Methylorubrum populi: one gene and its partner. The protein of the gene in region 2 binds, or shares a complex with, the protein of the main gene of each other region. Links are inferred from orthologs where the notes say so. Each region holds a gene or a part of one and is shown on either strand. Other genes may lie near its edges. The genes, in order: MPPM_RS01845 and uvrB.

Region 1 (14,173 bases), 4.3 Mb from region 2 along the record:
CGGTCTCGGCGATCAGCGGAAGGATCGCACCGTCGCGGGCGGCGAGCGTGCGGTTGATGCGCTGCGCGGTCGCCGTGGATCCGGTGAAGACGACGCCGGACAGGGCCGGATGCCCGATCAGTGCGGCGCCGGTTTCGGGGCCGCCGGGGACGAGGTGGAGGGCGCTGCCCGGGATGCCGGCCGTTTGCAGAAGGCGCACGGCCAGGTCCGCGACCAGCGGCGTCTGCGGCGCGGGCTTGGCGACCACGGCATTGCCGGCCATCAGCGCCGCCGCGACCTGGCCCGTGAAAATGGCGAGCGGGAAATTCCAGGGCGAGACTGCGACGAACACGCCCCGCCCGACGAGGCGCAGACTGTTGGCTTCGCCCGCCGGGCCGGGCAGGTCTTCCGCCTGGGCGAACAGGTGCCGCCCCTGCGCCGCGTAGTAGCGGAGGAAGTCGATCGCCTCGCGCCACTCGGCCAGGGCATCGTCGAGGGTCTTGCCGGCCTCAACCTGGAGCAAGTGAAGGAGCCGGGCCTGCTCCCGCTGGAAGGCGTCGGCGGCCCGCTCGAGGCACGCGGCGCGTTCGCCGGCCGGCATCCTCGCCCAGGCGGGAAAGCCGCGCGCGGCCGCTTCCATGGCGCGCGCCGCGATGTCGGGGCCGGCCTCGATCACGCTGCCGAGAACGGTTGCGTCGATCGGGCTGATCACGGCTCGGCGGTGGCCGGTCGCGGCGATCCCGTCGATGATCGGCGTGGCCTCGGTCGGGCCGGTCGCGGCCCCGACGGCATCGGTCAGCCGGCGCAGCGCCGCGCCGTCGCCGAAAGCGAGGCCCGGCGCGTTGCGACGCGCGGGCCCGAACAGGTCGCGCGGAAGCGGAATCCTGGAGTGCCGGGCCTGCGCGGGTGTCTCGACCAGGGCCTGCGGGCGGGCGAGGAGTTCCTCGACCGGCACCGCGGGATCGGCGGCGCGGGCGACGAAGGAGGAATTCGCCCCGTTCTCCAGCAGCCGGCGGACGAGATAGGCGAGCAGTTCACGATGGCCGCCGACCGGTGCATAGACGCGCTGGCCGAGTCCTGGCGCCCGCTCGGAGAGCCGCTGGTAGAGCGCCTCACCCATCCCGTGCAGGCGCTGAAACTCGAAGCCTGCCTCCTCCGTCGCTGGTTGATCAGCGAGCCCGGCAAGGCCGAGGACGCTCGCGACCGTGAGTGCGTTGTGGGTGGCGAATTGCGGATAGAGCCGCGGGCGGAGCGCCAGCAGCCGCCGCGCGGCCGCCAGATAGTTCAGGTCCGTCATCGCCTTGCGGGTGAAGACGGGATAGTCCTCTGCCCCTTGCGTCTGGGCGAGCTTCACCTCGGTGTCCCAATAGGCGCCCTTGACGAGGCGCACCATCAGCCGCCGGTCGTGACGCTCGGCAAGCGCGGCGACATGATCGATGACCGGAAGGCAGCGCTTCGAATAAGCCTGAACCGCCAGCCCGAACCCGTCCCAGCCGGCGAGGACCGGATCGGCAAGCACCGCGGCGAAAACGTCGAGGGAGAGTTCAAGCCGCTCCGCCTCCTCGGCATCGAGCGTGAAGTTGAGCTCGTGGGCGCGGGCGTCACGGGCGAGGTCGCGGACCATCGGCACCAGTTCGGCCATTACCCGCTCGCGCTGGGTCGGGACGTAGCGCGGATGCAGCGCCGACAGCTTGACCGAGATGCCAGGCCGAGCCGGCAGGGGCGCGTTGCCGGCCTCGCGGCCGATCCGCGCGATGGCGCGGGCGTAGGCTTGGCGGTAGCTCTGCGCATCGTCGGCGGTCCGCGCGCCCTCCCCCAGCATGTCGAAGGAGTAGCGCGAGCGCCGGGCGGTGCCGGAACCGGCGCGCTTGAGAGCGGCGTCGATCTCCTCAGCCAGCACGAATTGCCCGCCCATCACTCGCATAGCCCGGTGGGCCGCCGCGCGCACGGCCGGTCGACCGAGGCGGCGAACCATGCTGCCGAGCGTCACCTCGGGAGTATCCTGCGGGCCGACGAGACGGGCGCCGAGACCGAGCGCCCAGGAGGCGGCTTGGGCGAGACCGCTCTCCGAACGCACCGCGTGATGGATGAAGTCACCCCCGCGCAACTTGTCGGCGATGAGGCGGTCGGCGGTGGCCGCGTCGGGCACCCGCAGCAGCGCCTCCGCAAGGCTCATCAGGGCCAGTCCCTCGCGGGTCGTCAGCGCATATTCCCGCAGCAGCGCCTCGACGGCGCCGTGGCCGGCATCCGCTCGGATCGCACCGATCAGGTCCGCGGCGAGCCGGTCGACCGCCGCCTCCGTGCCGGCCGGCAGGGGCGCCGCGCGCAGCAGGCTTTCGGCCAAGGCCGCATCATCCGAAGCGTAGGGAGCCTGAAAGCGGAAGGCGGACATGGAAGCCCTGCGATTGCGAGACGAGAGTAGCACCCTCTCTGTCGTTCGACAGGCCGCTTTCGCCCGCGTGGCCGGCGCGATTCCGCTCGATCCCCGTGAGAAGGCCCCGATCTGCAGCGCTCCGGCCACGAGGGATGCGACCGCTGGCGCGGCGCACGTCCGGGCCACCCCGATGCGGCTCCGCGCGCTCGGCTTGATCTTCCGGCCCCATCTGGGATGGGGTGATGCGTCCGCCATGCGCATCGGCGAGCCGGGTGACGGGAGAACGTGGTGGCTCGAAGGATGATCGGCGCACTCATGGTGCTGGCCGCGACGGCCTGTCGGCTGGCCCCACTGCCGGAGATCAGCTTGGCCGGTGCGCAGCCCATCACCTCCGATGCTATCCGCGATGCGTCCGGCGTGCTCGGATAGGCCGAGTCGTTGCTGGGACCGGAATTCGGAAAGAATTCTCCGGTCCTCGTCGGGCCGGAACATTCACGCCTGGACCCATCCGCCGTTGTGGGCGCCTAGGAATTGCCGGCCGCCACGAAGGCGGACGACGTGGTGCAAAACCTCCGCGCCCGCGGCACACTTGAGGATGTACGGGACTACCGGGACGGATCGATCTGGATGGCCGATGACCGAATGCCCCGAGCGCAGGCGGTCCGCCTGCATCTGATCGACGGCACGAACCGCGCCTTCGAAACGAAAGCCTCCCCCGCCGTGCGCCCCGGCCCACACATCGATCTGATCGCGTATCGAAAGCCCTGATCCCCCAACGCGGGTCGCTTTCCGGCCGAGCATCGGCCTCGGACTGCGCGCCTGTTCAGGGCCTGGCGGAAGGCGGGCTGATGTCGAGCGGCTGGGCCTCCGGTACGGGAGGCGCCGGCTCGGCTTCGATGCGGGCGCGGCGGGCAGCCTCGTCCGCTTCCCTCTGGCGGGCTTGGCGCGCCGCCTCCTCGGCCGCCTGCTGCGCCCTGATCCGGGCCTGGCGTGCCGTCTCCTCCGCCACCGCGCGGGCGCGGTCCATCTCGATGCGGGCACGGCGGCGCTGGCGCTCGCTCTGGTCGGCGTCGAACAGCTCGATCTTCTCGAGTTCGCGCTGGAGCACGAGAGCCGCGAGGCCGGTGGTGAGCGGCGCCGTGTCGAGCCGCCGCTCCGGCGCCGTGAGCGGGCCGGTGAAGCCGAGCTGGATCGCGGGCGCGGCCCCGGACCAGCCCTTCGGGCCGGCCGCCGCGGTCAGGACCCCGCGGGCATCGAGGCTGCGATTGCGCGGATTGACCTGAAGCGTGCCGTTCCAGCGCGCCGGCCCGAGATCAATCCCGAACGGAGCCGTGCGCAGGATGCCGGCCGACATCGTGAAGGCCGCCGTGAGCGGTCCCGTCGCCTTGAGCGGACCCGCCGAGAGTTCGTCCGATACGAGCGCCTGGAGCCGCCCCTCGCGCAGGGGATCGTCCTCGGCAAGCGCTTTGCCCAGGGCCCGGTCGAGGGCGCCCGCATCGGCACCGGGCAGTGCGAGGCCGGCGATCCGGATCTCGCCGTTGCCCGAAAGGTCGTTCGCCAGCGCGGCGAGGCTCGCGCCCGTGGCACCGAAGCGCAGCGCCGCCGACAGCCGGCCGCCGATCGGTCCGGTCCCGATCAGGCCGGCGAGATCCGCACCGTCGACGCGCCCCTCACCCGACACCGCCGCGGCACCCGCCGGCCGGGCGAGGGTCACGGTGCCGCTCAGCCGCCCGCCCGCGAGCCCGGCCGAGAGGTCGCGCAGGTTCAGCGCGTCCCCCTCGCGCACCAGCGTCAGCGTCGCGGTGTCGGCGGTCAGGCCCCGGCCGAGATCGAGCTGAGCGATCGCGAGACCGAGGCTGACCTGCGGCTGAGCCGGTACGGCGGCGAAGCGCCCGCCGGCCTCGGTGGGAAACACCGTGGCCGCGGCCAGAGCCGGCAGGGACAGCCGGGCGAGAGTTGCGGTGCCGTTGAGCGCCCCGTCCGGGGCGCGGTCGAGGGCGATGGTGAGATCGCTTCCAGCGACCTGCCCGGTTATGTCGGCGTGCAGGGCCGCGTTCCGGCGCGACAGGTCGAGGGTGAGTGAGGCGGGCAGCGGCCCCGTCGCCGGTCCGGCCGCTCCGGCGAGGATCAGGAAGGGCGCGAGGTCGGTCGCCTGCAGCCGCACCGCGCCGCCGGTCGGGGGGCGGTCGAGGGCATCGAAAAGGATCGGGCGCGCCGTCGAGAGGACGAGGCCCGCAAGGTCACCCTCGACTTCGAGCGCGAGCGGCGCGGTTTCCTGCCGGGACTCGATGGCCGGGCGGGCTCCGGTCAGCCGCAGCCGCCCGGGTTGGCGCAGGCCGGCGATGTCGTCACGGCCAAACCAGCGCGCGGTCCTCTGCGTCGTCAGCGTCGCGTCGATGCGATCGATCCGGCCGAAGCGGGTCAGGAGCGCGAGGTCGAGATCGCCCTCCCCCGCCCGGCCCTTGGCACGCGCGCGCAGCGCATCCGCCTCGCCGGATTCCCGCTCCAGGGTCAAATCGAGGGCCAAGCCGCTCTGGCGGAAGCTCGGCGGCACGAGCCGGGCCTCGGGCAGGAAACCGCGCTCCAACAGGGCGAGCAGCGGTGCCGCCCGACCCGCGGTGACGCGGCCCTCGATCCGCCCCGAGCCGTCCGGCGCGATCCGCCCGGCGAGCTGAGCGCTCGCCCCCGCGAGGTCGGCGATGTCGAGCGTGTCGACGACGAGGCTCGCACCGTCCGATTGCAGGCTGACCGCGATGGTGCCGTTGCCCGAATGGGCGCCGGCGGGCCCGTAGCGCACGTCGCGCGCCCGAAGCGTCAGGCCGAGATCGTGCTGGTGCAGGCCGGACATCAGGTCACCCAGCGGCGGCAATTCGGCGATGTCGAGGCCGCTGGCCGAAAGCTGCGCGTCGAAGCGTCCGCGCCCGCTCGCACCGGCCCGAACGTAGCGGGCATTGCCGGTGACACGGGCCTCGCCCAGGGCGAGCCGCAAGTTGCGCAGCGAGAGATCGCCGCCGGCCGCGGAGAGGTCGGTGCCGAGATCGAAGGCGCGCCCGTCGAGGATCGCCGCGACGCTCTCCTCCGCGCCGATCCGTCCGAGATAGCGCCCGAGCCCCTCCGAGTTACGTGCCGCGACGTCGATGTGGCCGGTGAAGCGGGGCGAACCCGACAGGTCCGCCTCGCCGGTCGCCGCGACGCTCGCAGCCCCCGGCGCCGTGCCCTCGAACCGCCGCAGGACGAGGCCGCCGGTGCGGTCGAAGGTGCCGCGGAAGGCGACGCCGGCCCAGTCGTCGAGGCCGAGAGCGACGCTCTCGGCGGCGAGGTCGAGGTCGAGGAGCAACGGCGGCGTCAGGGCCCCCGACGACAGCCCCTGCGCCAGGCGTCCGCCCGCCCCGCCGGACAGCAGCAGCCCGTCGAGGTCGAGGCGGCGCGTGCGGAGCGTCAGGCCGAGACGGGCTTCGCGCAGATCGAGGCGACCGCTGCCCGATAGCCGCGCCGCCTTGCCGCCGGGGTCGAGCTCGATCTCGACCGTCTTGGCCTTCGCCACGGGGCCGCGCGACTCGAACTTGGCCGCCAGGGTCAGCGGCAGGACGGCGCCGGCCGGCTGGACCGGCGGCCCGACGGTCAGTCTCGCGGTGCCTTCCGCCTCCGGTACGAGGCCGCGGTGAGCGAGGTCGCCGCCCGGCGCCTCCGCTGGCCTGAAGGCGAGGCGGGCATCGAGTTCGAGGCGGGGCATGGTGTCGCCGCCGCCGGTGAATTTCAGGGAGAGGGTGCCGTCGCTGCCGAAAGTGCCGGTGGCGAGATGAAAGGGGCTTCCCTTCGCGGTGCCTTCCGCCAGCCAGGGGCCGGCCAGAGCCGGCGCCCGCAGGCGCAGGTTCTCGGCCGAGAATACTTCCTGAGACGGCTCCTCGGACCGAGCGCCGGCCCGGGCGGCGGCGACGCTGAGACGCCGGATGCGCAGATCGTCGACCACGACGTCGCGCCGCAGCGCCTGCGGCTCGCGCGGCAGGAGCAGCGCCTCGTCGGAGACCGGCAGGGTCAGCCGCGCACGCTCGATCGACGTCTGAACGAAGCGAACCTCGCCCTTGAGCAGCGGCGCCAGGGCGATCTCGGCGTCGACCGTCTGCGCGTCCAATGCCGGCCCGTCCTCCCCGCCGAGCCGTAACCGGGCAAGGCGGAGATGCGGCGACGGCAGCAGGCGAAGGTCGATCGTCCCCTCGCTGCGGGCAGGAGCGCCGACGGATTCGCTCAGCGTCCGGTCGATCAGCGCGCGGTGACCCGACCAGTCGATGAAGGGCGGGACGGCCAGGGCCGCCACGAGGACCAGCACGACGGCGCCCGCGAGCGCGGTCAGGAAATCACGCACCGTTATCGCTTCCGCCAGGTCTGCGGGCCGCAGGGCTTCGTTCGCGGGTCACGCGTTCGAAGGGCCGAAGCCTCCCGTGAGCACGCGCGCACCCGTTCCTGCGGCCATAGCACAGGGGACGGGCCGCCCGCACCTCACACTCAAGCTTGTGACGGCCGTCAGCGCCGGATGCCGAAGGATGGCCCGGCCGGAGGCGGAACGTTGAGGGGCGCCCGTTGGATCTGATTGCGGATCGCGCTGTTCTCCAAGGTCTGGCGCTGTTCGAAGTTACGGTTCTGGTTGCGGTACTCGAACGCTTCGTTCTGCCGGCTCGTCGCGCCCCGGTTTCCGGGGCTCTGCGCGAGCGCCGGCGTGACGACCGGCGCAAGGGCTGCGAGCAGGGTCAGAACGGCGAGCGACGGGGCGCGCATGGCCTCGTTTCCTTCATCGGTGTCGGCTTCGGGTTTCGGGAGTGACGCGTGAGGAGGGGCGCCGGTTCCGGATCGGGTCTCGACGGCGTTCGCCTTTTGGTCCAGGGAAGCGCGCATGATGCAAGAGCCCAACGACGCGCCCGGCGCGTTCCGGCCGCGCCCGTCCGACGACGATGCGCCGTCGGCTCCGACCTCCATCGCCGCCCGTGCCATGGCCGCCCTGCGGCCCGAGGGCGCATCTTATCTCACCGGCCTCAACCCGGAGCAGCGGCGTGCCGTGGAGGCGACGGAAGGCCCGGTGCTCGTGCTCGCCGGTGCCGGCACCGGCAAGACGCGGGTACTGACGACGCGCATTGCCCACCTCATCGCGACCGGCAAGGCCCGGCCCTACGACATCCTCTCGGTGACCTTCACCAACAAGGCCGCGCGGGAGATGAAGCACCGCATCGGGCAGTTGATCGGCCCGGCGGGCGAAGGCATGCCCTGGCTCGGCACCTTTCACGCCATCGGCACCAAGATCCTGCGCCGCCACGCCGAACTGGTCGGGCTCAGATCCGATTTCACGATCCTCGGCACCGACGACCAGCTGCGCCTGATGAAGCAGGTCATCGCCGACCAGAACATCGACGAGAAGCGCTGGCCGGCGCGCTCGCTCGCCCACACCATCGACGGCTGGAAGAACCGGGGTCTCGGGCCCGAGCAGGTGCCCCCGGGCGAGGCGCAGGCCTTCGCCTTCGGCAAGGGCGGCCAGCTCTACGCCGCCTATCAGGCCCGGCTCGCCACCCTCAACGCGGTCGATTTCGGCGACCTGCTGCTGCTGTGCCTCAAGCTCTGGCGCGAGAACCCGGACATCCTGAGGAATTACCAGGACCGTTTCAAATATATCCTGGTCGATGAGTATCAGGACACCAACGTGGCGCAGTACCTCTGGCTGCGCCTGCTCGCGCAACTCCGAAAAAACGTCGCCTGCGTCGGCGACGACGACCAGTCGATCTACGGCTGGCGCGGCGCCGAGGTCGACAACATCCTGCGCTTCGAGCACGACTTCCCCGGCGCCACCGTGGTGCGGCTGGAGCGCAATTACCGCTCGACCGGCCACATCCTCGCCGCCGCCTCCGGCCTCATCGCCAAGAACGAAGGCCGGCTCGGCAAGACGCTCCGCACGGAAGACGAGGCGGGCGAGCCGGTCACCGTGACCGGCGCGTGGGATTCGGAAGAAGAGGCACGACAGGTCGCCGAGTCGATCGAGTCGCTCCAGCGCAAGGGGCACCCGCTCTCCGAGATCGCCGTGCTGGTGCGGATCTCGGCGCAGATGCGCGAGATCGAGGACCGCTTCGTGCAGGTCGGCCTGCCCTACCGGGTCATCGGCGGCCCGCGCTTCTACGAACGCGCCGAGATCCGCGATGCGCTGGCCTATCTGCGCGTGACGATGAACGGCGCCGACGACCTCGCCTTCGAGCGCATCTTCAACACGCCCAAGCGCGGCCTCGGCGACGCGACGCTGCAGACCCTTCACGCCTACGCCCGCGCCGACCGGATTCCTCTGCTCGCCGCGGCGAGGAAGCTGATCGAAACCGACGAGCTGAAGCCCCGCGCCCGCTCGATGCTGCGCGGCCTCGTCGAGAGCTTTTCGCGCTGGATCCGTCTGGTCGAGACCAAGCCGCATCCCGAGGTCGCACAGACCATCTTGGAGGAATCCGGCTACACCGAGATGTGGCAGAAGGACCGTTCGGCCGACGCCGCCGGGCGGCTCGAAAACCTCAAGGAATTCGTCCGCTCGATGGAAGAATTCCCGGACATGGCCGCCTTCCTCGAACACGTCTCCCTCGTGATGGAGGCCTCCGAGGCGGAAGGGGCCGACCGCGTCTCGCTGATGACGCTGCATGCGGCCAAGGGACTCGAATTCGACACGGTGTTCCTACCCGGCTGGGAGGACGGCCTGTTCCCGAACCAGCGCGCCATCGACGAGAGCGGGCGGGCCGGCCTGGAGGAGGAACGGCGCCTCGCCCATGTCGGGCTCACCCGGGCCCGCAAGCGCGCCAAGCTGTCGTTTGCGGTCAACCGGCGCATCCACGGCCTGTGGTCCTCGACCATCCCCTCGCGCTTCATCGACGAACTGCCGCCGCAGGCCGTGGACGTGGTCGAAGCGCCCGCGCATTTCTCGGCCGGCGCCTCGCGCTTCGACCGCAACCCGGCCCCGTTCGGCTCTTCCTACGGCACGCCGGGCTGGCAGCGGGCGCAGGCGAACACCGCGGGCGGCTTCGGCGGGGGATTCGGCAACGGCCGCGGTGGCGGCCGCACGAGCGGCCCGCGCGAGATCGAGGGCGAGTTGATCGCCAAATCGACCGGCGCACCGGCCGCCTTCGAGCACGGGGCCCGGGTCTTCCACACCAAGTTCGGCCCCGGCACGGTCGCCGGCATCGACGGGAACAAGCTCACCGTTGACTTCGACAAGGCCGGTCGGAAGATGGTGCTCGACAGCTTCCTCCAGCCCGGTTGAAGCGTCCCGCCGGCGGCCTCCGCCGGCTGCGCCGCCGCCCCGGGAGGGCGACGCCCCCGATGGCCTTGGTCAGGATCGCCCCGATCCGCCGGCAGCGCCGAGAGGCGCCAGGGTCATCGCTTCTTCGCAGAGCCGTCACGCCCCCGTCGCCCGCGCTTGCAACCCTCGCAGGGCGGGCGAAGCGTTGCCGTAAAGCCGCGTTCCACAGCCTTCGCGTCGAGCCGTGGAACCGACTCACCGGGTTTGGCTTTGCTCTTGCGTACAGATGAACGAAGATCGGCGATGTCTTCGCCGAATCAAGGGAGAAGTCGGACAGTCGAGACTGGTTGAAAAAGCGAGTTTGCGAGAGTCACGCACGAGTCAAGGTGGAGTGTTGATCCATGAAGAGACGACGCGCACGGCTTGAACTGGTTGAGGACCGACCGATCCGGATGCATCGGACACGCTTCGACGAGGAACGTAATCCCGCACCGATCCAACCCCTGACGGATAAACAAGGCCAGTATCTCGACGCGCTCGCGTCATCTTCGCAAGTCATCGTCTTAGGCCCCGCCGGCACGGGCAAGACTTTCATTGCCGGCACACGCGCCGCGGATCTTCTTCGGCAACGCCGGATCTCGAAGGTCGTCATCACCCGTCCCAACGTTCCCTCGGGCCGCTCGCTCGGCTTCTTCCCCGGCACGCTGGAAGAGAAGATCGCCCCCTGGGTCGCCCCCCTGACCGAGACGATGAAGGAGCGCATGGGGGCCGCCGCCTTCGACATCGCGGTGAAGGCCGGCGACATCGAGGTGGTGCCGTTCGAGGTGATGCGCGGACGCACCTTCAAGAACTGCCTCGTGATCCTCGACGAGGCGCAGAACACCACCACGCCCGAAATCAAGATGTTCCTGACCCGCATCGGCGACGATTGCCAGGTCATCATCAACGGCGACGTCTCGCAGACCGACTTGCGTGAAACGTCGGGGCTTCGCACCGTCATCCACTTGGTGAAGAGCCGGATGATGGCGATCCCGATCGTGGAGTTCACCCTCGACGACATCGTCCGCTCCGGCATCTGCGCGGAATGGGTGAAGGCATTCGAGGAGGAGCGGCTCTAAAGCCGCCCGACCATGCGCGATGACGGGGTCTCGTGAGGCCTCGTCATCGTTCGCGCTTCGGCTTCAGATTTCGACGCCTCTCTCGACGATCGCCGTCTCGACGATGTCGGCGGGCTCGTAGAGCCAGCGCGCCACGATGCCGGCCAAGATCGCTCCGGCGATCGGGGCCAGCCAGAACAGCCATAGCTGCGCGACATATTCCGGGCCCGCGAACAGGGCCGGGCCCGTGCTCCGGGCCGGATTGACCGACGTGTTGGTCACTGGAATCGAGATCAGGTGAATGAGTACCAGGGCGAAGCCAATGGGAATGCCGGCGAAACCCGCCGCCGCTCCCTTCGACGTCGTCCCGATGATGATGAAGATGAAGATGAACGTCGTCAGGACTTCGGTGATCAGGCAGGCGGCAAGGCCGTACTTGCCCGGACTGAGTTCACCGTAGCCGTTCGAGGCGAACCCGTTGGGGACCCAGCCCGCCTTGCCGGATGCAATGGTGTAGAGGGTGAAGGCGGCCACCGTGGCGCCGATGACCTGCGCGAGGATGTAGGGCAGCACGTGTCGGTTGGCGCAGCGCCGGGCCGACCACAGACCGAGGGTCACGGCCGGGTTGAAATGGCCCCCCGAGATGTGGCCGACCGCGTAGGCCATCGTCAGCACGGTGAAGCCGAAGGCGAACGCCACGCCCAGGAAGCCGATCCCGAGATCCGGATAGGCCGCGGACAGGACGGCGGCGCCGCACCCGCCGAAGGTCAGCCAGAAGGTGCCGAAGAATTCGGCGGTCGTCCGACGCATCGTATCGTGATCCATGGCGACACCTCATGCTGCGGAGGTCGCGGGGCGCGTTCGAAGCGGTCGTATCGGCAATCTGGTCGGCGCACCGCGAGACCAACTCGTCTGCGTCGGCACCCGCCGGACGCGTCCGACGAAGATTTCACACCCGCACCGGGCCAACAATGATCGGTGTCACGGGTCGAGCGGCACTAAGAAGTTGTACCGCTTCGGCATCAAATCCATCGTGACCAGCAATCTCGTGCCGTCACATTGCAGGTGATTACGCTGCCTCGCGAAACACCGCCGGCACGATGCTTCCGACCGGCGTCAGGACGCGTCTGACACGTCCCGGATGGTCTCGGGCCTCAGGCGGCAGCAACACCCTTCGTCCGCAGCGGCCCGACGCTCTTGCCGTCCAGCAACTGACGCAGGCGCTCGACATCGTCGAAGTTGTTCGAGGTGAGGTCGGTGACATCGCCCTCGACGAGCGCATCGACGTGGCGGCAACGGCGGCGATGCGTGCCCGCCGGACAGGAACAGCGGAGATACGGCCCGTCCGTCCGCTCCTCGAATTCCAGCACGTAGCGGTTGCCGGTGCTGCCACGCATGGCGAACCGCAGCTCGCCTTTAGGCCGCAGATCGACGATGCCGGAGGCCCGCAGGGCGTGGGCGGAGGTGGAGCGGGTGAAGTCGCGCCGCGGTCCGGCAACCGCGCGGATCGGGGTCAGCCCGAGGCCGCGGGCGAGGTCGAGGATATCTGCGGCGCCGGTCTCGCGCAGGGCCGCGAGCGCGATCTCGGCGCAGGCATAGGCATCCTCGCCGGCATCGTGGTGCTCGAAGCGGATGCCGAGGCGCCCCGCCACCTTGGCGAGACCGTGGCCGGCGGGATCGGGGAAGATGCGCCGGGCGATCTGAAGGGTGCAAAGCCCGGCCATGTCCGGCACGGTCTCGCCCCAAGCGGCGAGTGAGGCGGCGAGAACGCCCATATCGAAGCCGGCATTGTGCGCGAGCATCAGACCGCCCGACAGGTCCGGCAGGAATTCCGCCATCACCTCCGGGCAGCTCGGCGCGTCGCGCACGTCCGCCGGCAGGATGCCGTGGACGCGAATGTTGCCGGGAGAGAACCGCATCTGCGGCGGTCGGATCAGCCGGGATTCGCGCCGCACCACCCGGCCGCCCTCGATCCAGGCAAGGCCGACCGCGCAAGCGCTGTCGCGCCGCTCGTTGGCGGTCTCGAAATCGATCGCGACGACGCTCATGCCCCGGAGATTAGGGGGTCGTGGACCGATCCCGCAAGGCGCGGGGAGCGGGGCCGGACCGACGCACGCGCCGGATGTCGTGATCGCGGGGCGGGACACGAACGCGGCCCGAACTGGTTACCGGGCGACACTATGATGGGATGATCGAGGTCGTCATGAACGTGTTCTCACGCCGGGGCTTGATCGCCGCCGCGGGCGGCGTGGCGCTGGGCGCCAACTCTGCCCGTTCGGCCGAGGGGCCATCGCCGGTTCGCGACGGAAAGGGTGCGGACATCCTCGGCCCCCGCAACGCGGCGCGCGAGGCGGAGGACCCCGTCACCGTGGCTCCGCCGAAGACCGATCACGGCACCATGCCGAACCTGAAATGGTCCTTCGCCGACAGCCACATGCGGCTGGAGGAAGGGGGTTGGGCACGCCAGACGACGACGCGGGAACTGCCGATCTCGAAGGCCATGGCCGGCGTGAACATGCGACTGAAGGCGAACGTCGTACGCGAGATGCATTGGCACAAGGAGGCGGAGTGGGCCTACATGATCAAGGGCCGCGCCCGGATCACCGCGATCGACGGCGATGGGCGCACATTCGCCGACGATATCGGCGAGGGGGACCTCTGGTACTTTCCCTCCGGCATTCCGCACTCGATCCAGGGGCTCGAAGGGCCGGAGGACGGCTGCGAGTTCCTGCTCGTGTTCGATGACGGCGGCTTCTCGGAGGATTCGACCTTCCTCATCACCGATTGGCTCGCGCACACGCCGCGCGACGTGCTGGCGAAGAACTTCGGACTACCAGAGCGCGCCTTCGACGCCATCCCCGAGAAGGAACTCTACATCTTTCCGGGCCCGAAGCCGGGATCGCTGGCCGAGGATCAGCTCGGCGGCGCAGGGCCGGTACCGAAGCGCTTCAGCCACAGGATGCTGGCACAGGAGCCGATCCGCACGAAGGGCGGCAGCGTGCGGATCACGGATTCCGCGATCTTCCCCGTCTCCACCACCATCGCCGCGGCGCTGGTCGAGCTCCAGCCCGGCGCGATGCGGGAACTGCATTGGCATCCGAACGGGGACGAGTGGCAGTACTACCTCTCGGGCCGTGGGCGGATGACCGTGTTCGGTTCGGAATCGAAAGCGCGCAGCTTCGATTATCAGGCCGGCGATGTCGGCTACGTGCCCTTCGCCATGGGTCATTACATCGAGAATACCAGCGACACGCCGCTGACCTTCCTCGAGATGTTCCGCAGCCCCCGCTACGCCGACATCTCCCTGCGCCAGTGGATGGCGCTGACCCCGCACGCGCTGGTGCAAGCGCATACCAAGCTCTCGCGCGAGGCGATCGACGCCCTGCCGCAGACCAAATCGCAGGTCCTTCCGGGCTGATCGTCAATCCGGATGGCCGAGGCGGCGGTCGAAGATCGAGCGGACCGTCCGCC
Region 2 (14,410 bases):
CCGGATGGATCCTGCGTCGAGACCCGGCCGGACGGCCGAGCCCTGTAATGGTCGAGAGGTTCAGGCGGCTTGCGGCACCGCGGGCGGGTTCAGCCCCCCGAACCGCCGGTCGCGGGCGGTGAAGTCGGCGACCGCCGCGGCGAGGTCCGCGGCGCCGAAATCGGGCCACATCCGCTCGGTGAAGTGCAGTTCCGCGTAGGCCGCCTCCCAGAGCAGGAAGTCGGAGAGCCGCTTCTCGCCGCCGGTGCGGATCAGGAGATCGACGTCGCCGGGCCCGCACAACGCCTCGCTCATGGCCTCGCGGCTCAACCCCTCCGGCCCGAGCCGGGCGGCCGCCGCGAGGATCGCGTCGCGCGAGGAGTAATCGACGGCGATGCGCAGGTGCAGCCGGTCGCCCGCTTCGGTCGCGGTCTCCGCCCGCGCGATCGCCTCCGGGATGCCCGCGGGCAGGCGGTCGCGGCGGCCGATCACCGTGAGGCGGGTGCCGCTGCGGGCGAGGCGCTCGGTCTCGCCGCGCAGATAGGCCCGCAGCAGCCGCATCAGCCCGCCGACCTCCTCGGCCGGGCGGCGCCAGTTGTCGCTGGAGAAGGCGTAGAGGGTCAGCGTGCCGATGCCGAGGGCGGGGGCGGCCTCCGCCACCCGCTGGATCGTCTTGACGCCCGCCCGGTGGCCCGCCCCCCGCGGCAGGCCGCGGGCACGCGCCCAGCGGCCGTTGCCGTCCATGATGATCGCCGCGTGAAGACTCGATCTGCGGTCGAGAGGGCTTTGCATCGTAAAGTCTCCGGGCGGCATTCGACGCGGGGGCGAGGGGACGTTGGACACGGTTCGGCTTCCGGCGGGCGGTCCGCCCGTCAGACGGGTTCGGCGAGGCCGGAGCGGTCGTGGCCAGCCGGACTCTGGGTCTTGCCGGCGGCGCTCTGCGGCCTGCCGGCGGCGCTCTGTGGCCTGCCGGCGGCGCTCTGTGGCCTGCCGGCGGCTTGGGCAGCGTCGCGCACCACCTGTTCCAGCACCCCGAGATAATCGAGGAAGCGGGTGCGCCCGGAGGGGGTCAGGCGGCACAGGGTCTGCGGGCGGTTCTGATCGTAGCCCTTCTCCAGGCTGACGAGGTCGGCCTCCTGCAGCACGGCGAGGTGGCGGCTGAGATTGCCGTCGGTGAGCCCGCACAGGCGCTTGAGGTCGGGGAAGGCGAGGCCGCGGGGATGCGAGACCAGGGAGGTCAGCACCGAGAGCCGCGCCCGCTCGTGGATGATCCGGTCGAGGCCCTCGTAGGAGAAGCGGGCCTCGGTGCGGTCAGAGGTCGGCATCGGCGTCTCCGTGACCGGCGTGGCGGTAGATGATGAGGGCCATCAGCCCCTGCCCCACCGCGAAGGGCAGGCCCATCAGCCAGGGCGAGAGGTGGCGCGTCTCGCTGGCGAGCACCAGCACGGTGAGCCCGGCGAGCAGGTACCATGCCCCCGCCAGCGGCACGGTGCGGGGCAGGATGCGGACCGAGGCAAACAGGCCGAGCCCGACCAGCACCTGCCACAGCCCCGGCAGCATCCAGAGCTGGTCCGGCGCGAAGCGGGCGAAGACGAGGCCGAGGCACAGACCCGCCCCACCCGCGGGCAGAAAGCCTTCGATCGCGCTGAACACCATCGCGTCGGCGAGTCCCGAATGGACCCGGCGCGAGCGGCGCACCGCCTCGAAGCCGATCAGGGCGCAGGCGGTGACCGCGGCGGCGATCCACAGGCCGAAGAAGGCGACGGGCCGGGCGGTCGGGTCGTCGAGCAGCAGCGCCTGCCCGCCCGCGACGGCGAGGGCGAGAATGCCGGTCGCGGCCAGCGTCGCCGTGCCGAGGCCGCGAAAGGCCGTGTCCCGCGCGATCTGCATGCGGATCGCGACGATGTCGGCCAGCGCCCTGTCGAGGTCGCCGTGGGTGTCACGCATGGGGCTCGTCTTCCCGCGTCGAGGCGCGCTTTGCATTGCAAAGTACACGCGGGCGCAGAGCCGTCAAGCGGCGTTTCTCTGCGCGGCTCAGCCTTCCTCCCGCAGCCCCGCGAGGTCGAGGCGGCGGGTGAGCATGGCGAGGGCGCCCTGCCCGTCGCGCGGCCACTCGGCCTCCGGCCGGTCCCGGTACAGCTCGACCCCGTTGCCGTCGGGGTCGCGCAGGTAGAGCGCCTCGGACACGCCGTGGTCGCTGGCACCGTCAAGTGGGAGACCGGCCGCCTCGACCCGGCGCAGGGCATCGGCCAGGGCCGCCCGGGTGGGATAGAGGATCGCGAGGTGGTAGAGGCCGGTATGGCCGGGCGGCGGCGGAGAACCGCCGGCGCTCTCCCAGGTGTTGAGGCCGATATGGTGGTGGTAGCCGCCGGCCGAGACGAAGGCGGCCCGGGCACCGTAGCGCTGCGTCAGCGCGAAGCCGAGCACGCCGCAGTAAAAGGCCAGCGCTCGTTCAAGGTCGGCCACCTTGAGGTGGACGTGGCCGATGCGGGCCCCCGGATGGATCGGTTCGCTCACGCGCTCTCTCCTCGCCTGGCGCGTCACGCGCGCCGCAGGGCGTAGGGGCCGTCGCCGAGCCCCGCCTGGACCAGCAGCATCACCGCCCAGAAACCCGCGAACTCCCAGCCGCCGCCGGGATTTTGCGCGAAGAAGCCGTTGGCACCGTGCACGGTGACGATGGCGCCGATCAGCACCGGAACCAGAGCCAGGGCGACGAGGCGGGCATAGAGGCCGAGGATCAGGGCGAGGCCGCCGACGGCTTCCACGGCGATCACCGCGTAACCGAGGGCGGGCGGCAGGCCGAGGGAGCCGAAGAAGGCCGCCGTGCCCGCGGGCGTGAACACGAACAGCTTCAGCCCGGCATGGGCCAGGAACAGGCCGCCGAGGGTGAGCCGCAGCAGCAGGGCGGCGTAGGGAGCGGTGCGAGGGTCGGTCGAGGTCGTCGCGGTCGGGGTCGTCGCGGTCATGGTCATCTCGGTTCGGTCGTTTCGATCGGCGCCGCGGTGGCGGCGTTCGCGATGACCGGACCATGCCCGGCCCAGGCGATTGCGATAATCCGCGTTCGCTGCCATTCACCTCACTCTGAGAGAGTGAGGTGAGCCGTGCTCGACCGCGTGACGGGAATGCAAGTCTTCGCCCGGGTGGCGGCGCTCGGCAGCTTCTCGGCCGCCGGGCGCGCGCTCGGCCTGTCGCAGACCGGGGTGACCAAGCACGTGGCGGCCCTGGAGGCGCGGCTCGGTACGCGGCTCCTGCACCGGACGACGCGCCGCCTGACGCTGACCGAGACCGGCCGCAGCTATCTCGAGGCCTGCGAGCGCATCCTCGCCGAGATCGCGGAGGCCGAGGCAGCGGTCGGCGCGGAGGGGGTGGAGGCGCACGGCACCCTGCGGCTCAACGTGCCGCTCTCGTTCGGCGTGCGGGAAATCGCGCCGGCGCTCGCGGCCTTCTCCGCCACGCACCCGGCGCTGACGATCGAGCTCGGCCTCAACGACCGGCGGGTCGACCTGATCGAGGAGGGATGGGACCTCGCGGTGCGGATCGGGGCGCTCGCCGATTCCGGGCTGATCGCCCGGCGCCTCGCCTCCAGCCGCCTCGTGGTCTGCGCCGCGCCCGGCTATCTCGACCGGCATGGCACGCCGCGTCAACCCGAGGAACTGAAGGGCCATAACTGCCTCGGCTACACCCTGTCCGATGCGAGCGGCTGGCGCTTCGGTGATCAGGCCTATCCGGTCTCGGGCACCCTGCGGGCGCCGAACGGCGCCGCCCTGGTGGCCGCGGCCGTGGCCGGTCTGGGGCTCGTCTACCAGCCGACCTTCCTGGTGGCGGAGGCCCTGCGCGCCGGCACCCTCGTCGCCCTCGATCTCGGCGCCCCCTGCCCGACCCTGCCGATCCACGCCCTGATGCCGCCGGGCCGGCGCCCGGCCAAGACCCGCGCCTTCGTCGATTACCTGGCGGAGCGCTTCGCGGGCGAGCCGGCCTGGGAACGGGATTTGCCGGCGGTGCGAAGTGCGGGCGCCAACAGTCTCCCGTCATGAGAACGCCCCGACGCGCGTCCCGACCTCAATCGGCCGCAAGTCTCGGCCATCTCGGGCCGTTCGAACTCTTCCTGAGACCGCCCGACGGGCCCATATTGCCGCTATGCCCGCATCCAAGAATCCGCGCGTGAGCCCGGCCAAGGCGACGGCCAAGCCGGCCTCCAAAGCGACATCGAAGGCAACCTCGAAGACGACGGCGAAGGCCGACCGGCCGGAGCTGATGCCGCTCGACGAGCATCTCGCCGCGCTGCTCAACCCCGCCCTCAACCGCAACCGCCCGAAGGCGATCGAGCCGGTGTCCCCGCCGGAGCCGGTCCGGAAAGGGCGCGGCCGCAAGGGTGAGGCCGGCGAAGCGAAAGCTTACAAAAAAATCGCGCAGGACGGCTGCGCCGAGGCGCCGCAGGCGGGTTTCGCCATCGGCGACGCGGCGGAGGTCGATCCGCGGCTGGCCCAGGCGCTCGGCCTGGTCCCGCCCGACGACGGCCCGGCGCCGGAGGCCGCGCCCGAGGCGCCGTCCCTCGCCACCGAGGGCGTCTCGGCCACCGTCGAGGCGCTGGAAAAGCTCCTCACCGAGGGCAACCCGCTGTTCAAGAACGGCGAGGCCTGGGTGCCGCACCGGCCGGAGCGCCCGGCCAAATCGGAGGGCGGCGTCAAATTCACGCTGAAATCCGACTTCACCCCGGCGGGCGACCAGCCCAGGGCCATCGCCGAACTGGTGGAGGGCGTCAAAATCGCCGAGCGCGATCAGGTGCTGCTCGGCGTCACCGGCTCCGGAAAAACCTTCACGATGGCCAAAGTCATCGAGGAGACGCAGCGGCCCGCCCTGATTCTGGCTCCGAACAAGACGCTGGCCGCACAGCTCTACGGCGAGTTCAAGAGCTTCTTTCCGGACAACGCGGTCGAGTACTTCGTCTCGTACTACGACTATTATCAACCCGAAGCCTACGTGCCGCGGTCCGACACGTTCATCGAGAAGGAATCCTCGATCAACGAGCAGATCGACCGGATGCGCCACTCGGCCACCCGCGCCCTCTTGGAGCGCGACGACGTCATCATCGTCGCCTCGGTCTCGTGCATCTACGGTATCGGCTCGGTCGAGACCTACACGGCAATGTCGTTCACCGTCTCGCTCGGCGAGCGGATCGAGCAGCGCCAGCTCATCGCCGACCTTGTGGCACTGCAGTACAAGCGCATCCAGTCGGATTTCGCCCGCGGCACCTTCCGGGTGCGCGGCGACGTGATCGAGCTGTGGCCGGCCCACTTGGAGGACCGCGGCTGGCGCATCGGCCTGTTCGGCGACGAGATCGAATCCATCGTCGAGTTCGATCCGCTGACGGGCAAGAAGCTCAACGAGTTGAAGTTCGTGAAGGTCTACGCGAACTCGCACTACGTCACGCCGCGCCCGACCCTGCAGCAGGCGATCAAGGGCATCAAGACGGAGCTGAAACAGCGCGTCGAGGAGCTGACCCGGATGGGCCGCCTCATCGAGGCGCAGCGGCTGGAGCAGCGCTGCACCTTCGACATCGAGATGATCGAGGCGACGGGGGCCTGCAACGGCATCGAGAACTATTCGCGCTACCTCACCGGCCGCAAGCCCGGCGAGCCGCCGCCGACCCTGTTCGAGTACCTGCCCGACAACGCCCTCGTCTTCACCGACGAGAGCCACGTCACCGTGCCGCAGATCGGCGGCATGTATCGCGGCGACTTCCGCCGCAAGGCGACACTCGCCGAGTACGGCTTCCGCCTGCCCTCCTGCCTCGACAACCGCCCCTTGCGGTTCGAGGAATGGGACGCGATGCGCCCGCAATCGATCCACGTCTCGGCCACGCCCGCCAAGTGGGAGATGGAGCGCACGGCGGGCGTGTTCGCCGAGCAGGTGATCCGCCCCACCGGCCTCGTCGATCCGGTGATCGAGATCCGCCCGGCCCGCTCCCAGGTCGACGATCTTCTCGGAGAAGTCCGCGCCGTGGCCCAGGCCGGCTACCGCACCCTGGTCACCACGCTGACCAAGCGCATGGCCGAGGATCTCACCGAGTATCTGCACGAGAACTCGGTGCGGGTGCGCTACATGCACTCCGACATCGACACCCTGGAGCGCATCGAGATCATCCGCGATCTCCGGCTCGGCGCCTTCGACGTCCTGATCGGCATCAACCTGCTGCGCGAGGGCCTCGACATCCCCGAATGCGCGCTGGTGGCCATCCTCGATGCCGACAAGGAGGGCTTTCTGCGCTCCGAGACCTCGCTGATCCAGACCATCGGCCGCGCGGCGCGCAACGCCGAGGCCCGCTGCATCCTCTACGCCGACACCATCACCGGCTCGATGGAGCGGGCGATGGCGGAGACCGAGCGCCGCCGCCAGAAGCAGCTCGCCTACAACGCCGAGCACGGCATCACGCCGCAATCGGTCAAGCGCGGCATCAGCGACATCCTCGAGAGCGTCTACGAGCGCGACCATGTCCGCGTCGATACGGGGCTGGCCAAGGACGCGATCACCGTCGGCCACAACCTCAAGGCCGTCATGGCCGATCTCGAGAAGCGGATGCGCGCGGCGGCCGCCGATCTCGACTTCGAGGAGGCCGCGCGGCTGCGCGACGAGCTCAAGCGCCTCCAGGCCACCGAACTCCTGGTCTCCGACGATCCCATGGCCCGCCAGAGCGACGTCGAGCGCGAGGCCGGGCGCTACGGGCAGAAGGGCAGCCGGATCTCGAAGCCGTCGCTGGACAATATGGGGCCGGGCACCGACCGCGAATTGCCGGCCGGGGCCGTGCCCTGGCAGGAGCGGCCGAAGGCGCGCTCGACGCAGGGGCTCGGCGGTCAGAAGCCCCGCTACAAGGGCGGCGGCGGGCGCAAGCGCGGCTGAGGCCTCCGGGCAAATCCCCGACGAGGGGAGGCTCGACAAGGGGAACCTTGGCCATCGGCTGGGATTGGCCCTTCAGATCCTGCAACCGCCGGGTGGCCCCGCCGCGAGCCCGGCCGGCGGCCGAAGCCTGCGGGAAGTCTCGAAGGAGCCGACCGATGCGATCCCCCTCTCCCCTCCGCCGGGCCGCTCTGAGCGCCCTCCTCGGCAGCCTGATCCTGTCGGCGCCGGCGCTCGCCCAGAGCGTGGCCAATCCCAACGACCAGCCCACTGCCGGCACCCTGCCCTCCGGCACCGACACCGTGCGGGGCAACGCGCGCACCGCCGAGCGGGCGACCGGCGAGGTGTCGCCTCCAAGCGCGATCCGCTCCTCGACCTCGGTCATGCCGGAGGGCCGGAGCAGCGGCAAGACCGTGCGCACCAACCCCTCCGACCATCTCTCGAAGCCGTTCCGCTCGAGCTACGAGAACTGATCCGCAACCTCATCCCGCCCCCCGCCGTTGGACCGGCACGGCTGCCTGAGTGCGCTCCGCCGAAGTGGAATACCGGTTCGGCGGAGCGCGCACCGAAGCGAGGATCTGGAGTCCTGCCCGAAGGCATCGCCTTCGGGAGGACTCCAGAGGCGGCGTGAACCGGCGGGAGGAGACGAGATGGGGCTGCTCGATCAGGTCATCGGCGGAGTCGTGGGACAGGTTCTGGGGGGCGGGCGCGGCGGCGCCCTCGCCTCGCCGGTGGTCAAGGCGCTGCTCATGCTCCTGCTCGCCAAGGGCGCGAGCGGCGGCCTCGGCGACATTCTCGGCCGCGGATCGCCCGGGTCCGGCGGTCGCCCCCTGCCCGGCCCGGGCGCCGACGACGGCGATCTCGGCGGCTTCAACCAGGGCCGCCGCAGCGGACCGCCGGGCCAAGGGGGCGATCCCGGCGGCGATTTCAGCGATCTCGCCGGCATGCTCGACGGTCCGGGGGACGGCCCCTCCGGGCACCGCTCGCCTGGCGAAGGGCCCTATGCCGGGCTCGACCGGGAGCCGCAGGACGAGAGCGGCGCGGTCGCCGGCGGCCTCGACGGCCTGATCCAGAGCTTCGAGCGCAGCGGGCTGGGCGATGTGATCGGCTCGTGGATCGGCCACGGCCCCAACCGCGAGATCGCGCCGAACCGCCTCGCCGACGCCCTGGGTCCGGACACCCTCGACACGTTGGGCCGCGAGACCGGCCTGCCGCGCGAGGATCTGCTCGCGCAGCTGGCGCAGGCCCTGCCCGGCGTGATCGACGCCCTGACGCCCCAGGGCCGCGCCCCGAGCCGCGAGGAACGCGGCGGCTGGTGAGCCCGCAGAAGGAACCCGCCATGGCCTACGAGCTGCACTACTGGCCGATGATTCCCGGCCGCGGCGAGTTCGTGCGGCTCGCCCTCGAACAGGCCGGGGCGGATTACGTCGATGTCGCCCGCCTGCCGGAAGAGGCGGGCGGCGGCATCGCGGCGATGATGGACCGCCTGGAGGACGAGCCGGTCCGGCCACCCTTCGCCCCGCCCCTCCTCAAGGACGGCGACCGGGTGATCGGCCAGACCGCGGCGATCCTGCTCTATCTCGGGCCCCGCATCGGCCTCGTCGGAGCGGAGGAGGCCGACCGGATCTGGACGCACCAGATCCAGCTGACGATCGCCGACATGGTGGCGGAGGCCCACGACACCCATCACCCCGTCGGCGTCGGCCAGTACTACGAGGACCAGCGGCCGGAGGCGCGCCGCCGGGCCGAGGACTTCTGCCGGAACCGGATTCCGAAGTTCCTGGCCTGGTTCGAGCGCGTGCTCGCCGGCAACGTGGCGGGGCCGGAGCACCTCGTCGGCGACGCGGTCAGCTACGCCGATACCTCGCTGTTCCAGCTCGTGGCGGGCCTGCGCTACGCCTTCCCGAATGCCGCGGCCCGGGCCCTGGCGCGGGCGCCGCGCGTCGTCGCCCACGCCGAGCGGATCGGGACGCTGCCGCGCATCGCCGCCTACCGCGCCAGCGAGCGGAGCATCCCCTTCAATGAAGAGGGCATCTTCCGGCATTACCCGGAGCTCGATTTCGGCTGATCACCGACGCGCACGATCGACGCTCACGGCTCGACCTGTGACATCGTCGTGAAAGCTGTCTTCCGGCCAAACGGTCGCGCTTGTGCCGCCCGGCGGCGTGCTACACGTGGCAGCGTGAGCATCACAGAGAGCCTCCCCACCATCAGCGAGCCGAACGTCGAACCGGCGCGTGTCCGGGTCGCGGAGCCGTTGCGCACAGCGCAGGATGCCCTCGCCCGGGCGCAGGACGCCGCCGGGATCGGTGTGTTCACCCTCGACCTGCGCACGGGCATCCTGCATCCGAGCCCCGCCTTCTGCCGCCTGCACGGCCTGGCGGTGCGCGAGGCCTATCCCCTCGCCGCGCTGATCGAGCGGCTCGGGCCGGAGGACCCGGCGGCGGTGCCCTCGGGCGCGGCGCCGGCCGAAGAGGCGGTCTACCGCGTCCGCGATCCCGAGACCGGCGCGCCGCGCTGGATCGCCCGCACCCTCGAAGTCGAGCGCGGTGCGGACGGCGCGGTCCTGCGGCTCGCGGGCGTGACCCGGGACGTCACCGAGCAGCGGGCCCAGCGCACGGCGCTGGCCGAGAGCGAGCAGCACTACCGCACGCTGTTCGAGCAGATGGACGAGGGCTACTGCGTCATCGAGTTCATCGACGGCCCGCACGGGCCGCTCAGCGACTACGTCCACGTCACCGCCAACCGCGCCTACGCCCAGCATGCCGGCATCGAGAACGTCGCGGGAAAACGCCTGCGCGAGATCGTCGGCGACGAGGCCGAGGGCTGGCTCGCGCTCTACGGCGACGTCCTGCGCACCGGCCGGCCGATCCGCTTCCAGCGCGAGCTGGTCGCCACCGGGCGCTACCTGGAACTCGCCGCCTTCCGCATCGAGCCGCCGTCACGCCGGCAGGTCGCGGTGCTGTTCCAGGACATCACCGCGCGCCGCCGCGTGGAGCACCTGCTCCATTCCAAGACCGCCGACTTGGAGGCGGAGGTGGTGGCGCAACGGCGCGACCGCGACCGCGTCTGGACGCTCTCGCCGGTGCTCAAGGTCGTGGCCTCTCCCGACGGGCGGATCGGCGCGGTGAACCCGTCGTGGAGCCGCACCCTGGGCTGGGCGCCGGCCGAGACGGTCGGCCGCTGCGTGCCCGACTTCTTCGCCCCCGAGGAGCGCGCGGCGGCCGAGGCGGCGCTGGAGCGGCTCGCTTCCGGCGACTCGACCGACCTCGAACTGACCTGCCTGACCCGGGACGGCGGCACCCGCCGGGTGCTCTGGACCATCGTACCCGCCGACGGCCTGCTCTACGGCTTCGGCCGCGACATCACCGAGCAGCGCCAGGCGGAGGATGCCCTGCGCCAGTCGCAGAAGCTGGAGGCGGTGGGCCAGCTCACCGGGGGCGTCGCCCACGACTTCAACAACCTGCTCACCATCATCCGCTCCTCGGTGGAGTTCCTGCGACGGCCCGACCTCGCGCCCGAGCGCAAGGCGCGCTACCTCGACGCCGTCTCCGACACCGTGGACCGCGCCGCCAAGCTGACGGGCCAGCTCCTGGCCTTCGCCCGGCGGCAGGCGCTCAAGCCCGAGACCTTCGACGTGGGCGAGCGGCTGCGCAGCATCTCGGAGATGCTCGACTCGGTGACCGGCGCACGCATCCGCGTCGTCACGGACCTGCCCGGCACACCCTGCTACGTGCGCGCCGATGCGAGCCAGTTCGAGACGGCGCTCGTCAACATGGCGGTGAACGCCCGCGACGCCATGGACGGCGAGGGCCGCCTGACGCTGCGCCTCGACGGCGGCGCACCGATGCCGCCGATCCGCGGCCATGCCGGCGCGGCCGGGCCCTTCGTCGCGGTCTCGGTCGTGGACACCGGCACCGGCATCGCCAGCGCCGACCTGATCCGCATCTTCGAGCCGTTCTTCACCACCAAGGAGGTCGGCCGGGGCACCGGGCTCGGCCTGTCCCAGGTGATCGGCTTCGCCAAGCAGTCGGGCGGAGACGTGGACGTGCGGAGCCGCGCGGGCGAGGGCACCACCTTCACCCTCTACCTGCCCGAGGTCGCCGCGCCGCCTCCGGCTCCCGCCCCTACCGGACCGGGCGAGGCGGCGGGCACCGAGTCGCATCTGCGCATCCTCGTGGTCGAGGACAATGTCGAGGTCGGCCGCTTCTGCACCCAGATCCTGGAGGAACTCGGCCACCAGCCGGTCTGGGCCGAGAACGCCGAGGCCGCCCTGGCTGCGCTGGAGCGGGCCGAGCCCCCCTTCGACGCGGTCTTTTCCGACGTCGTGATGCCCGGCATGGGCGGCATCGCGCTCGCCCGCCTCCTGCGCGAGCGCCTGCCGGACCTGCCGGTGGTGCTCACCTCCGGCTACAGCCACGTCCTGGCGCAGGACGACGCGCACGGCTTCGAATTGCTGCGCAAGCCGTATTCGGCGCAGGAGCTGGGGCGGGTGCTGAAGGAGATGACGGGGCGGCGGGGGATGCGGGACGCGATGCCGAACTGAGGTCAGGCTCGATCGGCTTGACAATGGGCCGGGCTGCTTGTGACCAGTTGCAGACTCAGGAGAGGTCCGCTTCCAGGGGATGATCGGGCAGAGACTTAGGACCGAAGCTCGCATTTCTAAAAAATTTCTGATTCGGCAAATATTAATGCAAAATCTGTAGCCTTGCAATTGGTCCTGTATCTATTTGATCATCCAAATTGCACCAATGATTGCCGAGCTTCGCTGCAAAAAGTTTTCGACAAATTATCTTCTACGCCGAACATGCAATTTTTGACGAGCGCGCTCCACACGCTTTGAGACAGCTTCGTCAACAAGAGCAGCGAGGCAGCCACATTGCAGCGGTACCAGCGCCGCCAGCAGCCAAGCCGGCCTGATATGTTCCGCGACAAATGACCACCGAATTTTAGCGCACCATGCCTCAGACAAACTTCAACCATTTTCATGTCGGCGAGCGTTGCAAATACGCTCCTTCTGTGGCCACTTATGCGCAGAATTTTCGCAGAAAGTGAGTCAAGGAGCGCCCGTCAGTGTCTCAAAAACGAGAAAAATTTCGCGAATTAGCGGAAGCCCGGACGACGAAGGCACTCGACGCGATCGCGCGCATCGGAAACCTGTCGAACCGCCAAGTCTATGAATATGAGGATACCGAAGTAAAAAAAATCACCCGTGCTTTGCGTGATGCAGTGGCCGAAGTCGAAACACGGTTCGAAGAGCCGCGAGCCCGCAAATCAGGCTTCAAACTCTAGGATCCACAATGAGATCAGCTAGCATCACGCCGATACAAATTGACGACACCGACTTCCTAGTCGCATCGACGATCGAGCGGTGTCCCCGCACCATGATGATCCGAGAATTGACCAAAAACGCGCTGGAGGCTGCATCGCTTGCACCAGACGGCCATCGCCGAGTGACCTTTCGCACGGTCAAGTCGGGCGACACACCTAAGCTCGCTATCTGGAATACGGGTCCAGGCATGGACGCCGATGAACTTTACCGCATGTGCGATCTGGCGTCGTCGATCCGCAAGGAGAAGGGGCTTGAAGGAAATTTCGGAATGGGCGCCAAGGTCGCGTCGCTTCCCTCTAACAAGCACGGAATGATTTATCGATCCTGCAAGGCTGGCTGCGTTAACGAGGTCATCCTTTGCCAACGGGAGGGTCGGTATGGCCGACTAAGGCGCCAACTGGAAGACGGAAGTTTCTCGGAAATTATCGACGTTACCAAACTCGCCCGCGACGAAGGCTATGATCTTTCCTATGATTGGACTGAGGTTCGACTTCTCGGAAACAACGTCGAGCAGGAGACGGCGCGCGCACCGTACAATGGTGACCCTGTTGTCGATGCTCAGTGGCTCGCAACCTACCTGTATCACCGCTTCTATCGCGTTCCAGATGGGGTCCGTGTCGAACTTCAATCCGGCACGCACAAGCTCGGTCCCGGCGTAAGGGTATTCGAACCGCTTCCACGCAGGGCCGCGAACGGCGCCTTTGAGCGAACCGAAACAGCGGAAACAGTCGATGGGATCAAGATCCACTATTTCTATGACCCCCCATACGACAAGGCTCCCAGTCATAACCGTTCAGTTAGCGGTGCAATCCAGTCGGCGCTGAGCCTTGCCGGAATCGTTTACAAAGATGAGCTCTACGACGTGAAGACCGGACGCGCTTGGTCAATCAATGCACCTCTTTTCGGCATTCCATTTGGCTCGAAGCACATCTCCGTGCATATCGAGCTGCCGGACAACGCAGCCGTTCTTCCGGAAGCGTATAGACAGTTTCTTCGCTATCGTTCAGGAGAGCAGGACGTCGTTCAAGCGGTACATTTTGGTGATATTGTCGCCCAACATCGCCCACAGTAGTTAATAGACATTATAAGGTCATTCGCTCCAGAGAGTACTTCCAGCGACGATATCAGGGACGAACTACAGAAGCTTCTCGATGATCTTCGAGTCCGGCGCATTGCGCCGCGACCGACCCCTACCGGGATCCGCTTGGTGGATGCATCTCCAGGCGTCGGCACTCAGCCGACGAGAGAAGGAGAGGGCGCCGCTACTACTGGGTCTAAACCCAACACAAAGCATGTGGACCTGAGCCTTGCGCCGCAGGGTGCCAAAGCCGCGGATCTTTGGAAGGATCGCGAGCGTGCTCCCGAGATAGTTCTCCTCCGCACTACCGAGGACATTGACGACAAGCAGCTGCGAGGCCGCGCAGCACGCTATTACGATAACGGTCAGCTCTTTCTCAACATGCTCTACCCATCGATCGGAGAGATGCGCGAAGCACTCGAACTGCACTACGCGACGGTCGCAGATCTCGATAGTATGCGTGAGGCAGCTCTTCGCCAGGCTGAGAAGAGTATGGTCCTTCGGGTCGGACGCGCAGTGGTATTTGCGCTCGCGAAGCAGCTGAACAAGGAATGGGATGCCGATGCCGTGCGACACGCTCTGGCGCCAGAGAGCCTAAGCCTTGCCGCAGACGACTTCTACGATTCTATCCAAAGTGCGCGTCGTAGTATGGGCCGTCAATTTCGACCGAATCGACAAGGCGATGATGGCGGCCTCTCAGACGACGAAAATCCAATTTGGGGGCGGTCCTAATACGGCCAGAAGGCAACGCTTGTTGGTGTCCGGCGTCGGTACCCTTCCAGAGCGACTAGCAAGGGCTATGAGATAACCTAGCGGCGCGAGGGACACTGGACCGGCGGCTATCACTGGCTGTCGGGACAGCGCCAGAGCGTGATCCGAGACGACATCATTTCCGCTAATCGCGAGGATCCGAATTTGTCGGGCGGCTGCCATGTGACCGCTTTTGGACAACCGTCACGACTGTTCGCGGCGTTGACATGGGTCGAAACCGACCATTTGTGTTCGAGCAAAAGGTAAGAGCCCACTTCCCACCTTCAGCAATCAGTCACACAGTCAAGCTGATCGCGCTTAACCTTGCGCCGCGGTCCCATCGCCCCTCACGCGGCCAGGCGCGGAAACACCAGCGT

What was found.
Region 1: the proteins of uvrB (region 2) and MPPM_RS01845 are in contact, whole or in part, in a crystal structure (PDB 7EGT), measured with the Thermus thermophilus proteins. The link is inferred for Methylorubrum populi from one-to-one orthologs. Residues at the interface, in WP_096411307.1 of Thermus thermophilus: Glu23, Leu25, Arg26, Asp27, Gly28, Glu29, Arg30, Phe31, Arg55, Glu326, Asp327, Phe328, Glu379, Ser382, Gln383, His398, Gly400, Arg401; in WP_096412145.1 of Thermus thermophilus: His654, Arg656, Phe657, Gln666, Asp668, Glu669, Lys680, Arg681, Leu682, Ser683, Lys685, Tyr686, Ala687.

Annotation. Positions count from the first base shown.
Region 1 is NZ_AP014809.1:401,979-416,151, forward strand. The notes cover bases 6,849-9,933. They hold MPPM_RS01845 (ATP-dependent helicase), read left to right. Parts: upstream 6,849-7,241; coding sequence 7,242-9,626; downstream 9,627-9,933. Other genes in these bases: MPPM_RS01840 (hypothetical protein), read right to left, coding at 6,875-7,243. Also shown: bifunctional proline dehydrogenase/L-glutamate gamma-semialdehyde dehydrogenase PutA, read right to left, coding at 1-2,371; MPPM_RS01830 (hypothetical protein), read left to right, coding at 2,912-3,121; MPPM_RS01835 (AsmA family protein), read right to left, coding at 3,177-6,716; MPPM_RS01850 (PhoH family protein), read left to right, coding at 10,007-10,723; aqpZ (aquaporin Z), read right to left, coding at 10,787-11,527; MPPM_RS01860 (3'-5' exonuclease), read right to left, coding at 11,857-12,750; MPPM_RS01865 (oxalate decarboxylase family bicupin), read left to right, coding at 12,906-14,120; MPPM_RS01870 (bifunctional [glutamine synthetase] adenylyltransferase/[glutamine synthetase]-adenylyl-L-tyrosine phosphorylase), read right to left, coding at 14,124-14,173. UniProt on the Escherichia coli protein: A helicase with DNA-dependent ATPase activity. Unwinds DNA duplexes with 3'-5' polarity. Translocates on single-stranded DNA with 3'-5' polarity. Initiates unwinding more efficiently from a nicked substrate than double-stranded DNA.
Region 2 is NZ_AP014809.1:4,695,142-4,709,551, reverse strand. The notes cover bases 3,755-7,076. They hold uvrB (excinuclease ABC subunit UvrB), read left to right. Parts: upstream 3,755-4,116; coding sequence 4,117-6,876; downstream 6,877-7,076. Other genes in these bases: MPPM_RS21730 (hypothetical protein), read left to right, coding at 7,032-7,076; MPPM_RS21740 (LysR family transcriptional regulator), read left to right, coding at 3,755-4,013. Also shown: MPPM_RS21765 (di-trans,poly-cis-decaprenylcistransferase), read right to left, coding at 61-771; MPPM_RS21760 (transcriptional regulator), read right to left, coding at 852-1,304; MPPM_RS21755 (hypothetical protein), read right to left, coding at 1,291-1,926; MPPM_RS21750 (VOC family protein), read right to left, coding at 2,014-2,496; MPPM_RS21745 (DoxX family protein), read right to left, coding at 2,520-2,945; more of MPPM_RS21740, read left to right, coding at 3,081-3,754; more of MPPM_RS21730, read left to right, coding at 7,077-7,346; MPPM_RS21725 (YidB family protein), read left to right, coding at 7,524-8,192; MPPM_RS21720 (glutathione S-transferase), read left to right, coding at 8,213-8,941; MPPM_RS21715 (PAS domain-containing protein), read left to right, coding at 9,062-11,419; MPPM_RS21710 (hypothetical protein), read left to right, coding at 11,947-12,165; MPPM_RS28155 (ATP-binding protein), read left to right, coding at 12,258-13,277; MPPM_RS28150 (hypothetical protein), read left to right, coding at 13,500-14,015; MPPM_RS21695 (NAD(P)/FAD-dependent oxidoreductase), read right to left, coding at 14,381-14,410. UniProt on the Escherichia coli protein: The UvrABC repair system catalyzes the recognition and processing of DNA lesions. A damage recognition complex composed of 2 UvrA and 2 UvrB subunits scans DNA for abnormalities.